One region of the Leucobacter sp. MMO-125 genome, then DNA from elsewhere that is predicted to be linked to it. Evidence: predicted binding sites of a transcription regulator. Region 1 holds the regulator's gene; each other region holds the start of a gene.
The links. The regulator HrcA, encoded in region 1, represses chaperone genes, less so after heat shock. The targets are predictions, from matches to a motif close to TTNGCACTCGNNNNNNNCGAGTGCNAA.

Region 1 (6,542 bases):
CGGCGAGGCATATTTGGTGGCCGGCACCACCGCTGTGCTGCACGCGCCTGGGCAGGATCCCCGCAGTGTGCTGATCGTCTACACGGTGGATGAGGAGCGGAGCTCGGGATTCGCGTGGGGCACTTGCGATGAGGCCGGTGCCGTTGGCGAGCAACTGTTTCTTGTGGAGCATCGCGAAGACGACACGGTGTGGGCTGTTGCGCGCGGCTTCCTCGCGGCACCGAAGAGCGGTCTGCTGGGCTTGAAAGCTCGCGCTGATCTGCGCGTCGCTGTCGAGGCAGTGAAGGCGCAGCTCGCGGCACTCGCACCGGGTGCCGTGCCCGTCGTTGATCCGAACGCTCCGAAGAGCATCGAAGCTGAATCCACTCCCGAAGCCGCATCCGAGGCCGCGGGCCACGACGGCGCGGATGCGGGTGACGATGCCGAGCATTCTGCCTGAGGGCGATCCCGCTCCGGCTGACGGTTCGCTGCCTTTCGGTGTCGCCGATGGTGCAGCAGAGCGCCGCTTCGGTGTCTACGTGCATGTGCCCTACTGTCGGGTGCGCTGTGGCTACTGCGACTTCAACACCTACACCGCCACGGAACTCGGCGGCACCCGCCGCGATGACTACGCTGCGCAGGTGCAGCATGAGCTGAGCTTCGGTGCTGAGGTGCTGCGGCGAGCGGGGCTGCCTGAGCGCCGGGTGTCGACGGTGTTCTTCGGGGGTGGCACGCCCACTTTGCTGCCCGCGAGTGATCTCGCGGCGATGCTCGGCAGGATCCGCGACGAGTGGGGCCTCGAATCCGGAGCTGAGGTGACCACCGAGGCGAACCCTGACTCGGTCGATGCGGCCTATCTCGCGACGCTCGCGGAGGCCGGGTTCACTCGCGTCAGCTTCGGCATGCAGTCGGCGGTGCCGTATGTGCTTGCCACGCTCGACCGCACGCATACCCCCGAGCGCATTCCGCTCGTGACGCGGTGGGCGCGCGAGGCGGGCCTGCAGATGAGCGTCGACCTGATCTACGGCACGCCGGGGGAGTCGCTCGCCGATTGGGAGCGCTCGATCGATGCCGCGCTCGCGACCGAGCCCGATCACATTTCGGCGTACGCCCTGATCGTGGAGCCCGGCACGAAGCTCGCGGCGCAGATTAAGCGCGGCGAGGTGCCGGCACCCGACGAGGATCTGCACGCTGAGATGTATGAGCTCGCCGAAGCTCGTTTCGCGGCCGCGGGGTTTTCCTGGTACGAGATCAGCAACTGGTCGCGCACGCCGCAGACCCGCTCGCGGCACAATCTCTCGTATTGGACTGGCGAGGATTGGTGGGCTGCGGGCCCCGGCGCTCACAGTCACATCGGTGGGGTGCGCTGGTGGAACGTGAAGCATCCCGGCGCCTATGCGCAGCGCATCGCAGCGGGGGTGTCCCCGGCGCACGCTCGCGAGACGCTGAGCGAGGATGCGCGCCGCGAGGAGCGCGTGCTGTTGGAGACGCGGATCGCCGACGGTCTGCCCGTCGAGGTGTTGAAGCCTGCGGAACGCCGTGCGATCCCGCAGCTCATCGCTGACGGTCTCATCGACGGCAGGGCTGCGATTGCGGGGCCGGGACGGATCGCGCGCGTGGTGCCGACGCTGCGTGGCCGTCTGCTCGCAGACACCGTGGTGCATCGTCTGCTTGGCTGACGGATGGCCTCGGCTGTTTCCGGCTCCGGGTTTCGCCGACGGCGTGATTCGCTGCCGACGGCGCAGAGGGGCCTGCGATAGACTTGGCACTCTGAGTTGGTGAGTGCCAAGAAGGAGGGGCGTGACATGGTGTCGGAGCGCAGCCTGGCGGTGCTGCACGCGATCGTGAGCGACTACGTCTCCTCGAATGAGCCCGTCGGCTCCCGTGCGATTGTGGACAGGCACAGTTTCGGCGTGTCCGCCGCCACGATTCGCAACGACATGGCGCTGCTCGAAGAAGACGAGCTGATCGCACAGCCCCACACCTCCTCCGGTCGTGTGCCCACCGACAAGGGCTACCGGCTCTACGTCGACACGCTCGCGAAGATCCGCCCCGTCAGTGCGGCGCAGCGATCCGCGATCGAACGCTTTCTGGGGGAGTCGAGCGACCTTGATGATGTGATGGCCCGTACCGTGCGGCTGCTCGCGCAGCTCACCAACCAGGTGGCCGTCGCCCAGTACCCGTCGCTGCGGCGCACGGTGGTGCGCCACATCGACCTTGTGGCCATCGGCGAGGATCGGGTGCTGTGCGTGCTCATTCTCGGCAGCGGCGTCGTCGAGCAGCAGGTGGCGTGGCTGCCGGCTTCGCAGGTGACCGAGGCGTGGGTGCACGGGCTCAGGCAGCGGATCGCCGAGGCCGCTGTGGGGTCCGACGTCGAAACGGCGGTTGCAGCGGTGACGGGCCTGATCGAGGGCGTCGAAAGTTGGGCGCAGCCCGCTGAGGCCGAACTGGTGCGCCGAGTGCTTTCGGTTGTGGTGAGCCAGCTGCAGGCCAACCGCAGTGAGCGCATTGCCGTCGCGGGTGCCGCGAACCTGTCACGGCCGAGCGAGTTTGCAGGTTCACTGCCGGCCGTGCTTGAAGCCATCGAAGAGCAGGTGGTGCTGCTGCGACTGTTCGGTGAACTCGCCCGTGATGGCCGCGACGTCGCCGCGTCGATCGGCCGCGAGAACGCCCCCTACGGGCTCTCTGCGACCTCGGTGATCGCTTCCAGCTACGAGCAGGAGGCCGACTCGGTCTCACGGCTCGGCGTGCTCGGGCCGGTGCGCATGGACTATGCCGGCAACATCGCCGCCGTGCGTGCCGTGGCACGCTATCTCAACCGCTTCCTGGGCGAGGAGCAGTAGCACCTCGGGGCGTCCTGCCCCGCAGCCCGGTTACCCGTTTCATTGAACAACACCCCTGAGGAGCACAACGTGGCCGACCACTACGAGACCCTCGGCGTGTCGCGCGAGGCGACGCCCGAAGAGATCAAGAAGGCCTACCGCCGGCTCGCGCGCGAGCTGCACCCCGATGTCAACCCGAGCGAAGAAGCCTCGGAGCGCTTCAAGAGCGTCACCCACGCCTACGACGTGCTGAGCGACCCGGAGCAACGTCAGCGCTACGACATGGGCGGCGGCCAGGGCGGAGCAGCAGGCTTCGGCGATATCTTCGAGACGTTCTTCGGCGGTGGCTTCGGCGGCGGTCAGCGCGGCCCGCGTTCGCGCACCGAGCGTGGTGACGACGCCATGATCCGCGTCGATGTCTCTCTCGAAGACGTGATCTTCGGTGTGCAGCGCGACATCACCGTGAACACCGCGGTGCTCTGTGGCGTGTGTCAGGGCAGCTGCTGCCAGCCTGGCACGCAGCCCGTCACCTGTGATGTGTGCGGCGGTCAGGGGCAGGTGCAGCGGCAGGTGCGCTCGCTGTTCGGCAACGTCGTCACCATGCATCCCTGCGGTAGCTGCCACGGCTACGGCACCGTCATCGAGCACCCGTGCGTGGAGTGCGCAGGCAAGGGGCGGGTGCGCGAGCGTCGCACGATCCCCGTCGATATCCCCTCCGGCATCGACACGGGCACGCGCCTGCAGATGCGCGGCGGCGGCGAGGTCGGCCCCGGCGGTGGCCCCAACGGCGACCTGTTCATTGAGTTCCGGGTGATGCATCACGACGTGTTCAGCCGCGATGGCAACGATCTGCTCTGCACCATGCAGGTGTCGATGACTGACGCGGTGCTCGGTGCCGCGGCGAAGCTGCAGGCGCTTGATGGTGAGGTCGAGATCGAGTTGGCCGCAGGCACGCAGTCGGGCGATGTGCTCACGGTTCGCGGCCGCGGCATTCAGGGCTTGCGCAGCACCACCCGCGGTGATCTGAAGATCGCGGTGCAGGTGAACACCCCCACGAAGCTTTCGAAGCGCGAGCAGGATCTCGTGCGTCAGCTCGCCTCGCTGCGCAGCGACGAGCCCCCGCATCTCGGTGAGTTCCAGCAGGGATTCTTCGGCAAGCTGCGCGACCGTTTCTTCAGGCAGGGCTAGCCCACAATGGCCAACCTCTACTACCGCGAAGATCTCGCAGCCGGGGCGATCGCTCCGGGCGCGATCGTCGAGGTGACCGGTGACGAAGCGCGCCACGCGGTGCGGGTGAGCCGACTGCGCCAGGGGGAGCGGATCCTCGTGGGTGACGGCGCAGGCTCGCTCGGCGAGGGGGTTGCTGAAGAGGTGGCGAAGGATCGCTTCGCGGTGCGCATCGAGCACGTCGAGACGGTGCCTGAGCCCGGCCAGCGGCTCGTGCTTGTGCAGGCGCTCGCGAAGGGCGACCGAGATGAGCGGGCCGTTGAGCAGGCCACCGAGTTCGGCGTCGATGCCATCGTGCCCTGGCAGGCTGCGCGCTCGGTGTCGCGCTGGGATGCCGGCGGCACTGGATCCGCATCTGACAAAGCAGCGAAGGGTGTTGCGAAGTGGGCCCGGATTGCCCGCGAGGCCTCGAAGCAGTCGCTCCGTGCGAGGGTGCCACAGATCGGCGAGGTGGTGACCACCGACGATCTCTGCCGTCTCGCAGGCCAGCCCGGTGTCGAGCTTGTGGCACTGCACCCCCGCAGCGGAAACCGCCTCGTGGAGTGGGCCGGTCAAAGCGAAGCCCGCGCAGCCGAACAGATTGTGCTCGTCGTCGGCCCTGAGGGCGGCTTTGCCGAAGCTGAACTCGACGCACTCGAAGCCGCGGGCGCATCGGTGCTGGTGCTCGGGAGCACCGTGCTGCGCACCTCCTCTGCCGGGCCGGCCGCGCTCGCAGTGCTCGGCGCCGCGCTCGGTCGCTGGTAGGACTGCGCGGCACGGCGATAGACTGCATCCATGGCACAGGACACCATTTTCGGCAAGATCGCCTCGGGCGAGATCCCCGTCGAGATTCTCGCGGAGACCGAACGCGTCATCGCGTTCCCCGACATCGCGCCCCAGGCGCCGGTGCATATTCTGGTGATCCCCAAGACCACGCAGTACGAGAATGTGGCCGAGCTTGCTGCAGGCGATCCCGAACTGCTCGCCGAAATGATCGCTGTCGCGAAGCGGCTCGCCGATGAACGTGCGAATGGCGAGTTTCGCATCATCTTCAACAATGGTGCGAGCGCAGGCCAGACCGTGTTCCATGTGCACGCGCACGTGCTCGCCGGTGAACTCGAGGAGCGCTCGCTCGTTGGATCCTAGAGAGGGAGCCCGTGAATCAGACTGACGCGCAAGGCGGCGACGCCCCGCAGCGGGGCTCCGAAGCTGAGCTGCAGCGCACGGTGCTGTTGGCCGGCGTCGACCTGGCGTCCTTTCTCGGGCACCGAGATCAGCTCATCGCCGACCTCGAATCGCAGCACCCGCGCGTCACCTTCCACGCCCGCGACCAGGTGCTGACGATGCGCGGGCCTGCTCCTGAGGTGCGCGCCGCCGAACAGGTGGTGCATGAAATCCTGCAGATCGCGAAGCTCAGCGGCGCGGTCTCTCGTCACGATGTGAAAGAGGTCACCCGAATGGTGCACGAGGGCGACGGGCCCACCGCGGCGCAGGTGCTCAGCGAACCCATCCTCTCGGTGCGGGGTCACTCCGTGCGCCCGCAGACTCGGGGGCAGCGCGCCTACGTCGACGCCATCGACGAGCATACGATCGTGTTCGGCATCGGCCCCGCAGGCACCGGCAAAACCTACCTCGCGATGGCGAAGGCTGTGCAGGCGCTGCAGCGGCGCGAGGTCGCGAAGATCATCCTGACGCGACCTGCGGTCGAAGCCGGCGAGCGCCTGGGCTATCTGCCTGGCAGCCTCGAAGACAAGATCGACCCCTACCTGCGCCCCCTGTTCGATGCCGTCGGATCGATGATGGATCCCGATGTGGTGCCCAAGTTGCTCGCGAGCGGAACGATCGAGGTGGCACCGCTCGCCTATATGCGTGGGCGCACCCTCAACGAATCTTTCGTGATCCTCGACGAGGCGCAGAACACCACTCCCGAGCAGATGAAGATGTTCCTCACCAGGCTTGGCTACGGCTCGAAGATGGTGGTGACGGGCGACATCACCCAGATCGATTTGCCGATCGCCGCGAGTGGCCTGCGAGTGGTGAACCGCATCCTGCGTGGCGTCGACGACATCCACTTCGCAGAGCTCGGCTCGGACGACATCGTGCGCCACAACCTCGTAAGTCGCATCGTTGACGCATACTCCGCCTACGACCAGAAGCAGCAGAAGGGAGACGCCCAGTGAGCGTCGAGATCAACAACGAGTCGGGCGTCGAAGTCGAGGAGTCCCGTCTGCAGCGGCTTGCGGCGTTCGTGCTCGAATCTCTGCACGTGCACCCCGACACCGAGCTCGGAGTGATGATGGTCGATGAGTCCGCGATCGAGCGCCTGCACGTGCAGTGGATGGACGAGCCCGGGGCCACTGATGTGCTGAGCTTCCCCATGGACGAGCTGCGCCCCGGTCGTATTGATGCCCGCACCCCGGCGGGTCTCCTGGGCGATGTGGTGATCTGCCCGCAGGTTGCCGAGGTGCAGGCCGAGGCCGCGGGCCACGATCTGCAGCAGGAGATGGCGGTGCTGCTCACCCACGGCATGCTGCA
Region 2 (6,542 bases), on a different contig from region 1:
TTCGATGCGGTGCTTGCGCTCCTTGAGCTCGACCTCGGTCGCAGCGCCAGCCTTGATGACGGCGACGCCACCGGCGAGCTTCGCAAGGCGCTCCTGCAGCTTCTCGCGGTCGTAGTCGCTGTCGGTCGACTCGATCTCGCGGCGGATCTGAGCCACGCGGCCCTGGATCTGCTCCTCGTCGCCGCCACCCTGGACGATGGTGGTCTCGTCCTTGGTGATGATGACCTTGCGGGCGCTGCCGAGCATGTCGAGGGTGGCGTTCTCGAGCTTGAGGCCGACCTCCTCGGAGATGACGGTGCCGCCGGTGAGGATCGCGATGTCCTGCAGCATGGCCTTGCGGCGATCGCCGAAGCCGGGAGCCTTGACAGCAGCCGACTTGAAGATGCCGCGGATCTTGTTGAGCACGAGGGTGGCAAGCGCCTCACCCTCGACGTCCTCAGCGATGATGAGGAGCTGCTTGCCCGACTGGATCACGGGATCAACGACGGGGAGCAGATCCTTGATGTTGGAGACCTTGCTGTTGACGATGAGGATGTAGGGATCCTCGAAGACCGCCTCCTGGCGATCAGCGTCGGTGACGAAGTAGGCCGAGAGGTAGCCCTTGTCGAAGCGCATGCCCTCGGTGAGCTCGAGCTCGGTGCCGAAGGTGTTCGACTCCTCGACGGTAACGACGCCCTCCTTGCCGACCTTGTCGATCGCCTCGGCGATGAGCTTGCCGATCTGCTCGTCAGCGGCCGAGATCGAAGCGGTGGCGGCGATCTCGTCGGTGGTCTCGATCTCCTTCGCGTTTTCGAGGAGCTTGGCCGAGACAGCTGCGACAGCCTTCTCGATGCCCTTCTTGATCGCGATGGGGTCGCTGCCGGCGGCAACGTTGCGCAGGCCCTCGCGCACGAGCGCCTGAGCGAGCACGGTGGCGGTGGTGGTGCCGTCGCCCGCGACGTCGTCGGTCTTCTTGGCGACCTCCTTGACCAGCTCGGCGCCGATCTTCTCGTACGGGTCGTCGAGCTCGATCTCCTTGGCGATCGAAACGCCGTCGTTGGTGATCGTGGGGGCGCCCCACTTCTTCTCGAGAACGACGTTGCGGCCGCGCGGGCCGAGCGTCACCTTGACGGCGTCGGCGAGGATGTTCAGACCCCGCTCAAGTCCACGACGCGCTTCCTCATCAAACGCAATGATCTTTGCCATGTGTTTCGCCCCTCCCGGACGTCTCTACTGATGGTGGGCTCCGTGCCGGCGCCGGGCACCGACGCACGGATGTTTTAGCACTCAGTCGATTCGACTGCTAACACCAATCTTGGCACTCAAGCATGCCGAGTGCAAGCAGCGCTGCTCGCGAGGAGCGAACACGCAGGGAGCGCGAAGTGCTCCGCCGAAGACTGCCCCGGCAGGCGAGGGCTACGGCGCGGGCAGCGTCGCGGGGTCGACAGGCTCGCCGGTTTCAGGGTTGACCGGCCAGCCGGAATCCGGGTCGATCAGCCAGCCCGTGCCCGGATCAATGAGACGCCCGGTTTCTGCGTCGATCTGATAGCCCGTCGCGGGATCGACCTGAGGCTCCTCCGCGGCCGGGCTCTGGGTCTCCCCCAAGCCGGGCCCGGCATAGTCGGCTCCCAACAGCACGATGAGGCGCGCGCCGTACTCCTGATAGGTGTCGGCCGGGTAAGTGGAGATGCCGCCCAGCTTCGCGGCAAGACCCGCAGCAGCAGAGGCGTCAGCGGGGTCGGAGTAAAAGACTGCGGAGATCTGCACATCGCTGGCAGCCGCGCTGCCACTGAACAGAATGGTGCCCCACTGCTGCTCGGTGATGATCTGATCGACAGCCGCGGCAAGATTCGGGGTGGGGGTGCCGTTGAGCACCGCGACAGTTGCGGCGGGGTCGAGAACCGCCTCAGGCGCTTTGGTTGAGCTCGACGAACTCGAGGGAGTATCGCCAGTGAACTTACCGGCGTTGCCGATCCCCGTGACAATGGCGATACCAACGGTGGTGAGCAGCGCAAAGCCGAGCAGCCCAGCGATCAGGTACTGCCAGACATAGCGAGGACGAGGAGTGATGCGGTGCGCGCCGACACGACCACTGCGCGGCACCCTGTCGAAACGATCTTCCGGGTAGTCCTGGCGCACGCCACGAGTGATGCTCGTGTCTTCGATCTTCTGCGCCAAGCCTGCTCCCGTTCCTTCGCCCGCGGCCCCTGCCCCGCGGATTCCACTAGCGTACCCCGACCATCCCTGACAGTTCTCCAGCTGAGGGGTGAGTTGATCGCGACAACGCTTCGCGTTGTCTACAGCGAATCTCCTCCGCGCTCCGCACGTCGACTGGCTCGTAAGCCAGCGCCGGATCGCGACAACGCTTCGCGTTGTCTACAGCGAATCTCCTCCGTGCTCCGCACGTCGGCTGGCTCGTAAGCCAGCGCCGGATCGCGACAACGCTTCGCGTTGTCTACAGCGAATCCGGCGCATATATCGCGCGGGCGAGGCCGTCGATCACGTCGGGGATCCGCGTGCCGCCCGCGAAGAGCACCGCATCGTCGACATCAATGATGCGACGATGCTGCCCCGCCGAGGTGAGCGCGATACTCGGTTGCGCCTGCAGCAGCCCGTCAACCCCGCCGGCACTGTCGAGGCCCTTCGTCATCACGATGATGATGTCGGGGTCCATCGCGATCAGCGCCTCCTCCGTCATCGGCTTCTCGCCGTTCCAGCCGATCTCGGCGGCCACATCGACGGCACCCACCGAGCGGATCAGTGAATCCACACCGCTGCCCTCACCGAAGAGATAGAAGACGCCCGCGGTGCCACGCACATACAGGAACGCCACCCGAGGCAGTTTCGAGGTGTCTTCGGGCAGCAAGCGCTGCACCTCTGCCTCCTTGGCTGCAATGGCCTCGCGCAGCGAGTCGACAAGGGTGGGGCCTGCGGTGCCTACCCCGAGTGCGTCGGCAACCTGCTGGGCGGTGACAAAGCTGCTCTCGGCATCGACCGCCCGATCCACGGTGACCACGGGAATCCCGGCATCGCGCAGCTGCAGCACCACATCGCTGGGCCCGATACTGCCGTCGGTGATGATGAGGCTTGGGTTGAGCGCGAGCACGCTTTCGGCGTCGATCGAGTGGCCGTCTTTCGTGACGACTGGTACATCGTCGGAGCCCGGGAAGGTGGTGGAGATGTCGCGACCCACAATGTTGTCTGCGAGACCGAATGCGGTGACGAGTTCGCCGACCGATCCGCTGAGCGAGAGCGGCACGATGCGCGAGTTATCGGTGACCGTCACGTCGGTGTCGCCGGAGCGGTCGTGGGAGACAACGGTGACGGGGAGCTGCGCCTCTGCCGCCTCGGCGAGCGGAGGAATGCTGGGGCCGCCCACGAGCGCGGTCGTAGGGCCCTCATATGCGGTCGGGTCTTCGAGCGGGGTGACCTCGCTCAACGGTGGCAGATTGATCGGTTCGGCCGCTGCAGCGCCTCCCTGCGAGCCGCCGCTCTGGCAGCCTGTCACACCGATCCCGAGCAGCGCCACGAGCGCGAGCGCGGCCACGCGACGCTTCGTTCCCAACTTCATACGACGGCGCTCCTCAATCCATCAGACGAATACCGGGTTTAGCCTAACCCAGCTAGGTATGATGATTCTCGGACTTCGAAGATCCACCCCATTTCCACACCGGCCGAGCCGCGCTCGCCGCGTGTGTCACGCAAAGGTGTTCCGAGCTCGCATGACCCCATCCTCGTCCGCCACGACGTCACGTCACGCGACGACGAAGACAGTGCTCTTCGTATGTCTCACAGTGGCGCTCATCGTCTCGATCGTGCTGTCGGGCAGCACGGGGCAGCTCGGAATCCCACCGCAGGAGGTGCTCGGTTCGCTGCTGCACCGCGTCGGCATCGACTGGCTGCCGCTGCCGAGCCACCCGATGGGCGATCAGACCCTCTGGACCGTGCGCTTCCCCCGCGTCGCGATCGCGGTGCTGATCGGCGCGGGCCTCTCCGTGGCCGGTCTGCTCATGCAGGCGATCTTCGGAAACCCGCTCGCCGAACCCGGCGTGATCGGCATCTCCTCGGGAGCAGCTGTGGGCGCAGGGCTCGCGATCGTCTTCGGCGTCACCGTGTTCGGCGAGTGGACTACGGCGGTGTTCGCCTTCGTCGCGGGCCTCGGAGCCACTCTGCTCGTCTATGCGATGAGCCGTGCCGACGGCCGCACCGAGGTGGTCACGCTGGTGCTCACCGGCATCGCAGTGAACGCGATCGCGGGCGCCGGTATTGCCCTGCTCACCTTCCTCGGCGATACGCAGTCGCGTGAGCAGATCGTGTTCTGGCAGCTCGGTAGTCTCGCCGGCAGTCGCTGGTCGCAGGTCGCGATCATCGCCCCGGTGATCGCGGTGGGCCTGCTCGCGGCTTACTTCGCGGCCCGCAAACTCGATCTGTTGTCGCTCGGTGAGCGCAATGCGCGACACCTCGGCGTCAATGTCGAGATGCTGCGGATCACCATGATCTTCGTCGTGGCACTGCTGACCGGGGCTGCGGTCGCCTTCGCCGGCATCATCTCCTTCGTAGGCCTCGTGATCCCGCACTTGATGCGCATGATTCTCGGCCCGGCGCATCTGCCGCTCGTGACCGCTTCTGCGCTGGGCGGGGCGCTGCTGCTCACCCTCGCCGATCTCGCGGCCCGCACGGTTGTGCCGAACGCCGACATGCCCATCGGCATGCTGACGGCGCTCGTGGGTGGCCCGTTCTTCTTCTGGCTGTTGCGACGCACCCGCAAGCGGAGCGGGGGGTGGGGATGATGGCCCGCCATATCGAGGTGCCGCAGCGCGCCATGCTCGGCGAGACCGTTTGCGCGGCGGAGTCCGTGCACCTGGAGCGCGGCGGTCGCGTGCTGCTCGATTCTGTTTCACTTGAGCTGCGGGCGGGCGAGGTGCTCGCTCTGCTCGGCCCGAACGGCGCAGGCAAGTCGACGCTGCTGAGCGTGCTCTCGGGTGATGTCACCCCGGATCGCGGATCTGTGCGTTTTGGCGACCGCGACATCTCCGACTGGTCGCTCTCTGATCTGTCGCGGCGTCGCAGCGTGCTGCTGCAGGACAATCAGCTGCTGTTTCCGTTCACCGTGCATCAGGTTGTCGAAATGGGGCGGGCGCCGTGGCGCCGCACTCCGCTCGAAGAAGACGACAATGCGGCGATCTCCGAGGCGATCACCGCAGCCGACGTCGCGCATCTCGGCAATCGCAGGGTGCCGTCGCTCTCCGGCGGCGAGCGAGCCCGCTCAGGCTTCGCGCGGGTAATGGCGGGGCGCACGGGTGTGCTGATGCTCGACGAACCCACTGCCGCACTCGATCTGGGTCATCAGGAGGCAGTGCTCGGGATCGCGCGCGAGCGCGCCAAGGCCGGCGACGCCGTGCTCGTGGTGCTGCACGACCTCAATCTTGCCGGGGCGTATGCGGATCGGATCGCGCTGCTGCGCGACGGCAGCATCCTCGCCTGCGATGCACCGGATCGGGTGCTCACCGCGGAGATCGTGAGCGAGGTGTACCGCACCCCTGTGGAGGTGGTGCCGCACCCCGTGACGGGTAAGGGGATCGTACTCCCCCTGCGCGTCTGACACGGGGGCGGATCCGCGATTCGGATCCGCCCCCGCACCGGTCTGCGCAGGCAGCAGTGTGCCGTTCCGCAGCGCGGCGTCATCGAGTCAGCCCAGATATACCGAGATGGCCCACGATTCACGTGAATCGTGGGCCATCTCGGTATTCGTAGGCCGGCTCAGACCTCGGTCGACGACGCGTCGTCGGTGCCTGGCTCAGCGGTGGGCTGCTTCTTACCCCGGCCGGCGATGAGCATGCCGACGGTGACGCCGATCACGAGCACCGCAACGCCGGCGATCACGATCGGCACCCAGGGCACGCTCGGCGCTGCGGCCTGCTGCGGCGCAGCCACCTCGGCGGGGGCCGGCTCTGCAAGCGCTTCGACGCTGCTCGCCGCGAGCAGGCAATCGACGGTGGCGGTGACGTTGACGGGATCGAGTTCGTCACCCGAGACGTAGCTGCCGTACTCACCGTTGAACGCTTCGGCACCCTCAGCCGTGAGGCGGGCGGGAGCCGACACGATCTTCAGATCACCGTCCTGCGCCGACACGGCACCCGCGAGGTCGATCTTCGCAGCCCGCACCTCTGATGCGCTGGCCGCGCCGCCCGCGTTCGCGGTGTCGGTCGCGCCCATTGTGAGCATCAGATAGGCGGTGTCTTCGCCCGCGAACTCGATCACGGGATTGGCAATGTCGAGCTGCATCGCACCGTCGTGGCCAGTGAAGTGCACGGCGCCGGTGAAGGCAATCCGCCCCTCATCGAGCGTCTCAGAGACGCTTCCCGTGGCCTGGTTCCAGATGAAGTTGGGCGTCTCGTAGCGCATATCCTCGCTCACGGTCCATTCACCGTTCGCAATCGATCCGCTGATGTATGAACGAAAGCTCTCTTTCACCCCCCAGGTCATCTCCGCGGTCTGCACGGGGCAATTGCCTGCGGCCACGGACGCGGCAGGGGCCGCTGTCGCGGCTGCTGGCGCCGCCA
Region 3 (6,542 bases), 510 kb from region 1:
CACGCTGCGGGATGCCGCAGCGAGTGACCTCGACGCGATCTGGCAGATCGAGAGCGACGTCTTCGGATCCGATGCCTGGAGCCGCGAGATGATGCGCGAAGAACTCGCCGCCGACCACCGCCGGTACCTGGTGCTTGTCGACGTCGACGGGGCAGTGCAGGGCTACGGCGGCCTGCTGATCGTCGGCCAGGAAGGCGACGTGCAAACTATCGCCATCGCTCCTGGTGCACGTGGCAACGGGCACGGGCGTCGGCTCATGCGCGCCCTGCTCCACGAAGCCGAACAGGCAGCAGTGCGCGAGGTCTTTCTCGAAGTGCGTGCAGACAACCCCGTCGCCCGCGGCCTCTACCGCTCGCTCGGCTTCGAAGAGCTCGGCGTGCGACCCCGCTACTACCAGCCAGACGGAGTCGACGCGGTCATCATGAAACTCGAGACGAAGGGTGGTCGATGAACGCCCCAGACACCTCCGGCCACAGCAGCGCACCCCTCGACGGCGTCGACCGCACCAGTGGCGAGCCGCTCGGCAGCACCCCCGACACGAGCGGCGAGCCGCTGGTGCTGGGCATCGAGACGAGCTGCGATGAGACCGGCGTGGGTATCGTGCGCGGGCGCACGCTCCTCGCTAATGCGATCGCGTCGTCGATGGACGAGCACTCTCGCTTCGGCGGGGTGGTGCCCGAAGTCGCAGCGCGCGCGCACCTCGAAGCGATGACCCCCACCATCAATCGTGCGCTCACCGAAGCCGGAGTCACTCTCGACGAGCTCGACGCCGTTGCCGTGACCTGCGGCCCCGGGCTCGCAGGCGCGCTCATGGTGGGCGTCGCAGCCGCGAAAGCGCTCTCAGTAGGCCTTGGCAAGCCCCTCTACGCGGTGAACCACCTCGTGGGCCACGTTGGTGCCGACCTGCTGCAGGGCGACGGTCTTCGCGAGGCAGTGGGGGCCGTCGGCGAACTCGAACTGCCCACTATCGCGCTGCTCGTCTCAGGCGGGCACACCTCGCTGCTGCTCGTGCGCGACCTTGTGAGCGACGTCGAAATGCTTGGCGAAACCATCGACGACGCCGCCGGTGAGGCCTTCGATAAGGTGGCTCGACTGCTCGGCCTGCCTTACCCGGGCGGGCCCCAGATCGACCGCGTCGCAGCCGAAGGCGATCCGCACGCGATCCGCTTCCCGCGAGGGCTCGCCCTGCCGAAAGATCTCGAACGGCACCGCTACGATTTCTCCTTCTCGGGGCTCAAAACGTCAGTGGCACGGTGGGTCGAGAAGCACGAGCAGAGCGGTGAGTCGTTGCCCGTCGCCGACGTCGCGGCAAGCTTCCGCGAGGCCGTCGCCGACGTGCTCCTCACAAAGGCGCTCGCCGCCTGCCGCGATCTTGGAGTGCCGCGCTTGTTGCTCGGCGGAGGCGTCGTTGCCAACGCGAGGGTGCGCGAACTCGCGCGAGAGCGCTGCGAAGCCGCCGGGGTCGAACTGCGCGTGCCGCCGCTCTCGCTGTGCACCGACAACGGGGCGATGATCGCCTCGATCGGGGCGCAGCTGGTGGCGGCCGGTCACGAACCATCGGGGCTCGGCTTCGGCGCCGATTCGACCCTGCCCGTGACCGAGATTCAGGTGCGCTGACTGCGGACACGCTTTGGTCACGACTCGGTGACGCTGCGGCACAGGGTCGCGGTGGGGGTCCGCTCTTCATTATGGTTGAAGAGCGATCGGGGGAGCGCCCCGTCAAGCTTGATCGAAGGAGCATTATGTCTGATACCCAGCCCGGCGGCCAGCAGCCCGCCGAGAACCCCGTCCAGCCTGCGGCACCGGCCTACGCTGCAGCCGCCCCGGCACCTCAGAGCACCCCCGGCAAGACGCTCGGCATTGTGGGCCTGATCGTCGCGTTCCTCATGCCGCTCATCGGCCTGATTCTCAGCATCGTTGCTGTGGTGCAGTCGCGCAAGGTCGGCGCGAGCAACGTGCCCGGCATCGTCGGCATTGTGATCGGCGCTCTCGGCACCATCGGCTACATCATCCTCATCATCACCCTCGTCGGCCTCGCCGGTGTGGGCGTCGACGCGGTGCAGCAGTGCATGAACGGCGCCGAGTTCGTTGAGATCGTCGGGCAGACCGTTTCCTGCGCCGACGTGAACTACTGATCGACGCGTGACCTGCGGGGCGTGTTCGGGATTGTCCCGGATCCGCCCCGCTTCGTGTTTCCGTGCTGGTTCGCGCTATCTCGCCGCGAACCTCATCGGGGAATCGGGAACGCAACAGCTGCTGCGGTCAGCAGCGCTCCGTCAGCAGTGCGGTGTGACGGCCGTGCTCATCGCGTGTAAGGAAGAGCGTGGCACTGTGCGCGCCGCGCAGCTTCAGGCGGCGTCGCAGCACTGCAGGATCCACGTCGGCACCGCGCTTCTTGATCTCGAGCGTGCCGATCTCGCGGGCCGCGAGGGCACGCCGCAGATCCTTCTCGCGGGGGCTGAGCGTTTCGAGCACCCGGAATGCGCTCGCGAAAGGTGAGTCGACGTGCGTATCGCTGGTGAGGTAGGCGATCCCGGCCGACAGCATTCCGGCTCCCGTCTGTTCAGCAAGGGTGCCGATCAGACGGGCGCGAATCACCGCACCGTCGGGTTCGTAGAGGTAGTCGCCGAGGCTGCGCACCTCAGCGTCGTCGGCGTCGTGCGCGGCCGTGAGTTCGGCGCTGTCATCGGTGCCGCGCAGCACCAGCGCTGCCCGTCGCACGCCGGATCGTGCGGCGGATCCGAACCAGAGCCCGGTCTCAACGAGCTGGCCGTCGACCGAAATCCACTGGGCCTCGGCAGTGTCGGGGATGAGTTCGCGGTCGAGGCCGGGGCCGAGCTTGATGCCCGTCGGCCGTTCATCGGCGAGGCCGAAGGCGAAACGCAGCGAGGGCGAGTAGTCGTCGGGTGAGGCGAGCCTGCGGGTGCCGCTGTGCCCGGCTGTGCGTCGGGCCGGGTCGAGAAATGCGGCTTCGGCATCGCCAGGGCCCATCGCCTCTGCATCGCCGACGCGCACGAACGGCTGCGAGGCGCCGAGGCGTGCGGCGGCAATGGAGAGGTTGTGCTGGGCGAATACCGCGGTGAGGGGGTCGAGTTCGACGGGGTGCACGGTGAGGCCCGCTTCGAGAAGCGCCAGAGACTCTGCGCCGATACCGCAGCCGAGATCGGCGACGGAGTGACAGCCGGCTTTGCGGAAGCGCTCGGCGTGCAGCGCGGCGACGCGCGCGCGGGTGGCCTGTTCCAGGGCGGCGCGCGTGAAGAGCATGTCTGCGGCTCGCTCACCGAACTTCGCTGCGGCGCGGGCTCGCAGATCGGTCTGCGTCAGCGCCGCTGCGAGCAGATCGGGGTCGGTGCCGTCGGCGCGGAGGGCTCGTGCGAGCTGGTCGAGGCTGCGCCCTTCAGCGAGCCCGGCAGTGATGCGGGCGAGGAGGCGTGCGCCTGTTGGAGCGGTGAGTTGCTCCCAACCGGGGGAGGCGAGTGCTGTGCGCTCGCCCGCCCCGGTGGTGCCGTCTGCTCCGGTTGCTGTCACCGCGGTGGCGGTCAGTAGCCGCTCGCCGAGATGGCGAAGCCGATGGCGACGATGTAGAAGAGCAGCAGCAGCACCCAGAAGCCGATTGCCACGTAGCCGACGATGAGGCCGGCGATTGCCATGCCGCGCCCGCTCTCGCCGGTGCGCTTGATCTGATTCAGTGAGATGTGCCCCATCACGACGCCGCCGATCGCGAAGAGCGCGAAGGTGAAGAGGCCGACGATGCTCGCGATCATCGAGAGGATTGCGAGCGTGTTGGTGGGCGCGGAGGTGACATACGCGGCCTGGTAGCTCTGCTGCGCATAGGGCTGTGAGTACGCCTGCTGGGGCGCAGCATACTGCGGCTGCTGCGGCTGCTGCGGCTGCGCGTACACCGGTGCGGCGTACTGCGGCTGCTGGCTCGCGTTGCCCGCCTCGGGTTGCTGGGGGGAGTCGCCGACGGGCGGCTGGGGGTGAGTCACGGGGTTCCTTTCGGCGAACGAGGTGCGACGGCGGGGCGTCGGTGGATCAGTAGTAGAGATCGGATCCGCTGATCATGCTGCCCATCGAAGCGAACATCATGGCGATGAAGCCGATGTAGGCGATGAGGAAGATCGCGAGGAACGCGAAGTAGGCGTAGCCGACGATCATGCCTGTCAGTGCGAGGCCGCGACCGGCGTCGCCGGTGCGCTTGATCTGGGAGAGGCCCATGTGACCGAAGACGATGCCCGCGATGGGCACGAGGAAGCCGAAAATGACGGCGAGGACCGCGTAGGTGTTGGTGTCGCCGAGGGTGGTGGCCACGGCCGACTGCGGACGGTAGGCGGTATGCGGTGCGGCCTGCTGCTGGTACTGGGCGGCGTTCGTATCGGCCTGGGGTGCAGCGGCATGCGGTGCCGCGGGGTAGGGCGTCGTGGGCTGCGTGCCGGGCTGCTGGGGAGGGATCGGGGTGGTCATGACTGCTCCTCGAGCGGTTGCTGGATCCCGATCCGCGGGATGCGCATCGGCTGTTCCTTCTGATTCTAGGCGGCGCGGGGAAGAAGAATCTTGGTCGATGGCGGCGGATCCCGTTCGCTGTTGGCGATCCGCCGTCGCCCGGCTGGCACTCCCCTTGCGAGAGTGCTAGCCGGGGTTCTAAACTCTGCTGTAGAGCGCTCGCACGAGGCGGGCGCGAGAGAACGTTCAGACATTGGAAAGAGGTCAACCGTGTCGGTAGCCATCAAGCCGCTCGAGGATCGTATCGTCATCAAGCAGGTCGAGGCAGAGCAGACCACCGCGTCCGGTCTGGTGATTCCGGACAGCGCGAAGGAGAAGCCCCAGGAGGGCGAGGTCGTCGCAGTGGGCCCCGGCCGCGTGGCTGACAGCGGCACCCGCATCCCCCTCGACGTCGCCGTGGGCGATGTAGTGATCTACTCGAAGTTCGGTGGCACCGAGGTGAAGGTCGGCGGCGCCGACTACCTCGTGCTCTCGGCTCGCGACATCCTCGCGGTGGTCGAGCGCTAAGACGCTTCCTCGCGAACAGGCCGGGCCCCGATCTCAGGATCGGGGCCCGGCCTGTTTGTGCTGCGGCGGGAATAGACTGGGCCGGTGAAACTTTCGCGCGCAGGGCTGGGATATGGGTTGGGCGCATATCTCATCTGGGGTATCTTTCCCTTCTACTTCGGCCTCATTGCGATGGTCGGGCCCTTCGAGGTGGTGCCCTGGCGCGTCGGTGCGACCCTCGCTTTCTGCGTGATCCTCGTCTCGGTGACCCGTCGGTGGGGGCAAGTGGGCGCCATTTTGCGCGCTCCTCGGCTCTTCGGGTGGTTCGCGCTGTCGGCCGTGCTGCTCTACGCGAACTGGCAGCTGTTCGTGATCGGTGTGATGACGGGCCATGTGCTTGAGACCTCGCTCGGCTACTTCATCAACCCGCTCTTTACGATCCTCATCGGCGTGGTCGTGCGCAAGGAGCGTCTCACCAGGCCGCAGTGGTGGGCTGTGGGCGTCGCTGCGGTCGGTGTTGCGACCGCAGCGGTTGCGTACGGTGCGTTCCCGTGGATTGCGCTCGGCATCGCGGGATCGTTCGGCCTGTACGGCGCAGTGCACAAGCATGCGGGGGAGCAGGTCGACGGCATCACCGGCCTCACCGTGGAAACATTCGCCTCGCTGCCGATCGCGATCGTGCAGCTGCTCATCGTTGCGGGGCTGTCCGGGATCGGCGTCTTCTCGTTCGGGCCAGGCATCACAGCGCTGGTCATGCTCAGCGGCATCATGACGGCCGTGCCGCTGATCCTGTTCGGGGAGGCAACGCGGCGTCTGCCGCTGTCGTATCTGGGCTTCTTGCAGTTTCTTACCCCGATCCTCGGCTTCTTGTACGGCTACTTCGTGATGCACGAGGAGATGCCGTTCAGTCGCTGGATCGGGTTTGTCGCGGTGTGGATCGCGCTCGTGATCCTCATCGCCGATATGTTCGCTCAGCTCAAACGTTCGCCCAGCGCGCAGACGAACACCGGCCCCATTCCCTTAGACTAAATGGGGGAGGCGCCGTGATCCGGTTGCCTGCACCCATCGGCCCACTCCCACAGCAAAAGAGGTTCCATGGAACAGCGTGACCCCTTCGCGTTCACCGGTCTGACTTACGACGACGTGCTGCTGCTTCCTGCGCACACCGACGTCATCCCGAGCGATGCGGACACCTCCACCCAGCTCACCCGCCGGATCCGGCTGAATATCCCGCTGATTTCCGCTGCCATGGACACGGTCACCGAGACCCGTATGGCTGTTGCGATGGCTCGCAACGGCGGTCTGGGTATCCTGCACCGCAATCTGTCGATCCAGGATCAGGCAGAGATGGTGGATCGTGTCAAGCGCAGTGAGGCCGGCATGATCACGAACCCGGTCACCACTTCGGTTGACGCGACCGTGGCCGAGGTCGACGCCCTGTGTGGCGAGTATCGTGTGTCGGGCCTTCCCGTGGTGGACTCGAACGGCGTGCTGCTCGGCATCATCACGAACCGCGACATGCGCTTCATCGACCCGAAGGATCGCTCGCAGGT

Region 2: groL (chaperonin GroEL) is a predicted target of HrcA. The motif match lies at 1,260-1,286, and genes of this name have one in related genera.
Region 3: groES (co-chaperone GroES) is a predicted target of HrcA. The motif match lies at 4,607-4,633, and genes of this name have one in related genera.

What each region holds. Positions count from the first base shown of each region.
Region 1 is NZ_JBBCTL010000001.1:399,837-406,378, reverse strand. It holds gene WFI54_RS01890 (DUF1990 family protein) at 1-439, shown strand, start outside; gene hemW (radical SAM family heme chaperone HemW) at 420-1,658, shown strand; gene hrcA (heat-inducible transcriptional repressor HrcA) at 1,785-2,822, shown strand; gene dnaJ (molecular chaperone DnaJ) at 2,892-3,989, shown strand; gene WFI54_RS01870 (16S rRNA (uracil(1498)-N(3))-methyltransferase) at 3,996-4,772, shown strand; gene WFI54_RS01865 (histidine triad nucleotide-binding protein) at 4,803-5,153, shown strand; gene WFI54_RS01860 (PhoH family protein) at 5,165-6,187, shown strand; gene ybeY (rRNA maturation RNase YbeY) at 6,184-6,542, shown strand, end outside.
Region 2 is NZ_JBBCTL010000004.1:32,489-39,030, forward strand. It holds gene groL (chaperonin GroEL) at 1-1,185, opposite strand, end outside; gene WFI54_RS10370 (LytR C-terminal domain-containing protein) at 1,396-2,157, opposite strand; gene WFI54_RS10375 (heme/hemin ABC transporter substrate-binding protein) at 2,435-3,550, opposite strand; gene WFI54_RS10380 (FecCD family ABC transporter permease) at 3,702-4,769, shown strand; gene WFI54_RS10385 (heme ABC transporter ATP-binding protein) at 4,769-5,581, shown strand; gene WFI54_RS10390 (HtaA domain-containing protein) at 5,740-6,542, opposite strand, start outside.
Region 3 is NZ_JBBCTL010000001.1:913,411-919,952, reverse strand. It holds gene rimI (ribosomal protein S18-alanine N-acetyltransferase) at 1-451, shown strand, start outside; gene tsaD (tRNA (adenosine(37)-N6)-threonylcarbamoyltransferase complex transferase subunit TsaD) at 448-1,617, shown strand; gene WFI54_RS04140 (DUF4190 domain-containing protein) at 1,743-2,135, shown strand; gene WFI54_RS04135 (class I SAM-dependent methyltransferase) at 2,263-3,417, opposite strand; gene WFI54_RS04130 (DUF4190 domain-containing protein) at 3,540-3,989, opposite strand; gene WFI54_RS04125 (DUF4190 domain-containing protein) at 4,036-4,464, opposite strand; gene groES (co-chaperone GroES) at 4,714-5,010, shown strand; gene rarD (EamA family transporter RarD) at 5,095-6,018, shown strand; gene guaB (IMP dehydrogenase) at 6,085-6,542, shown strand, end outside.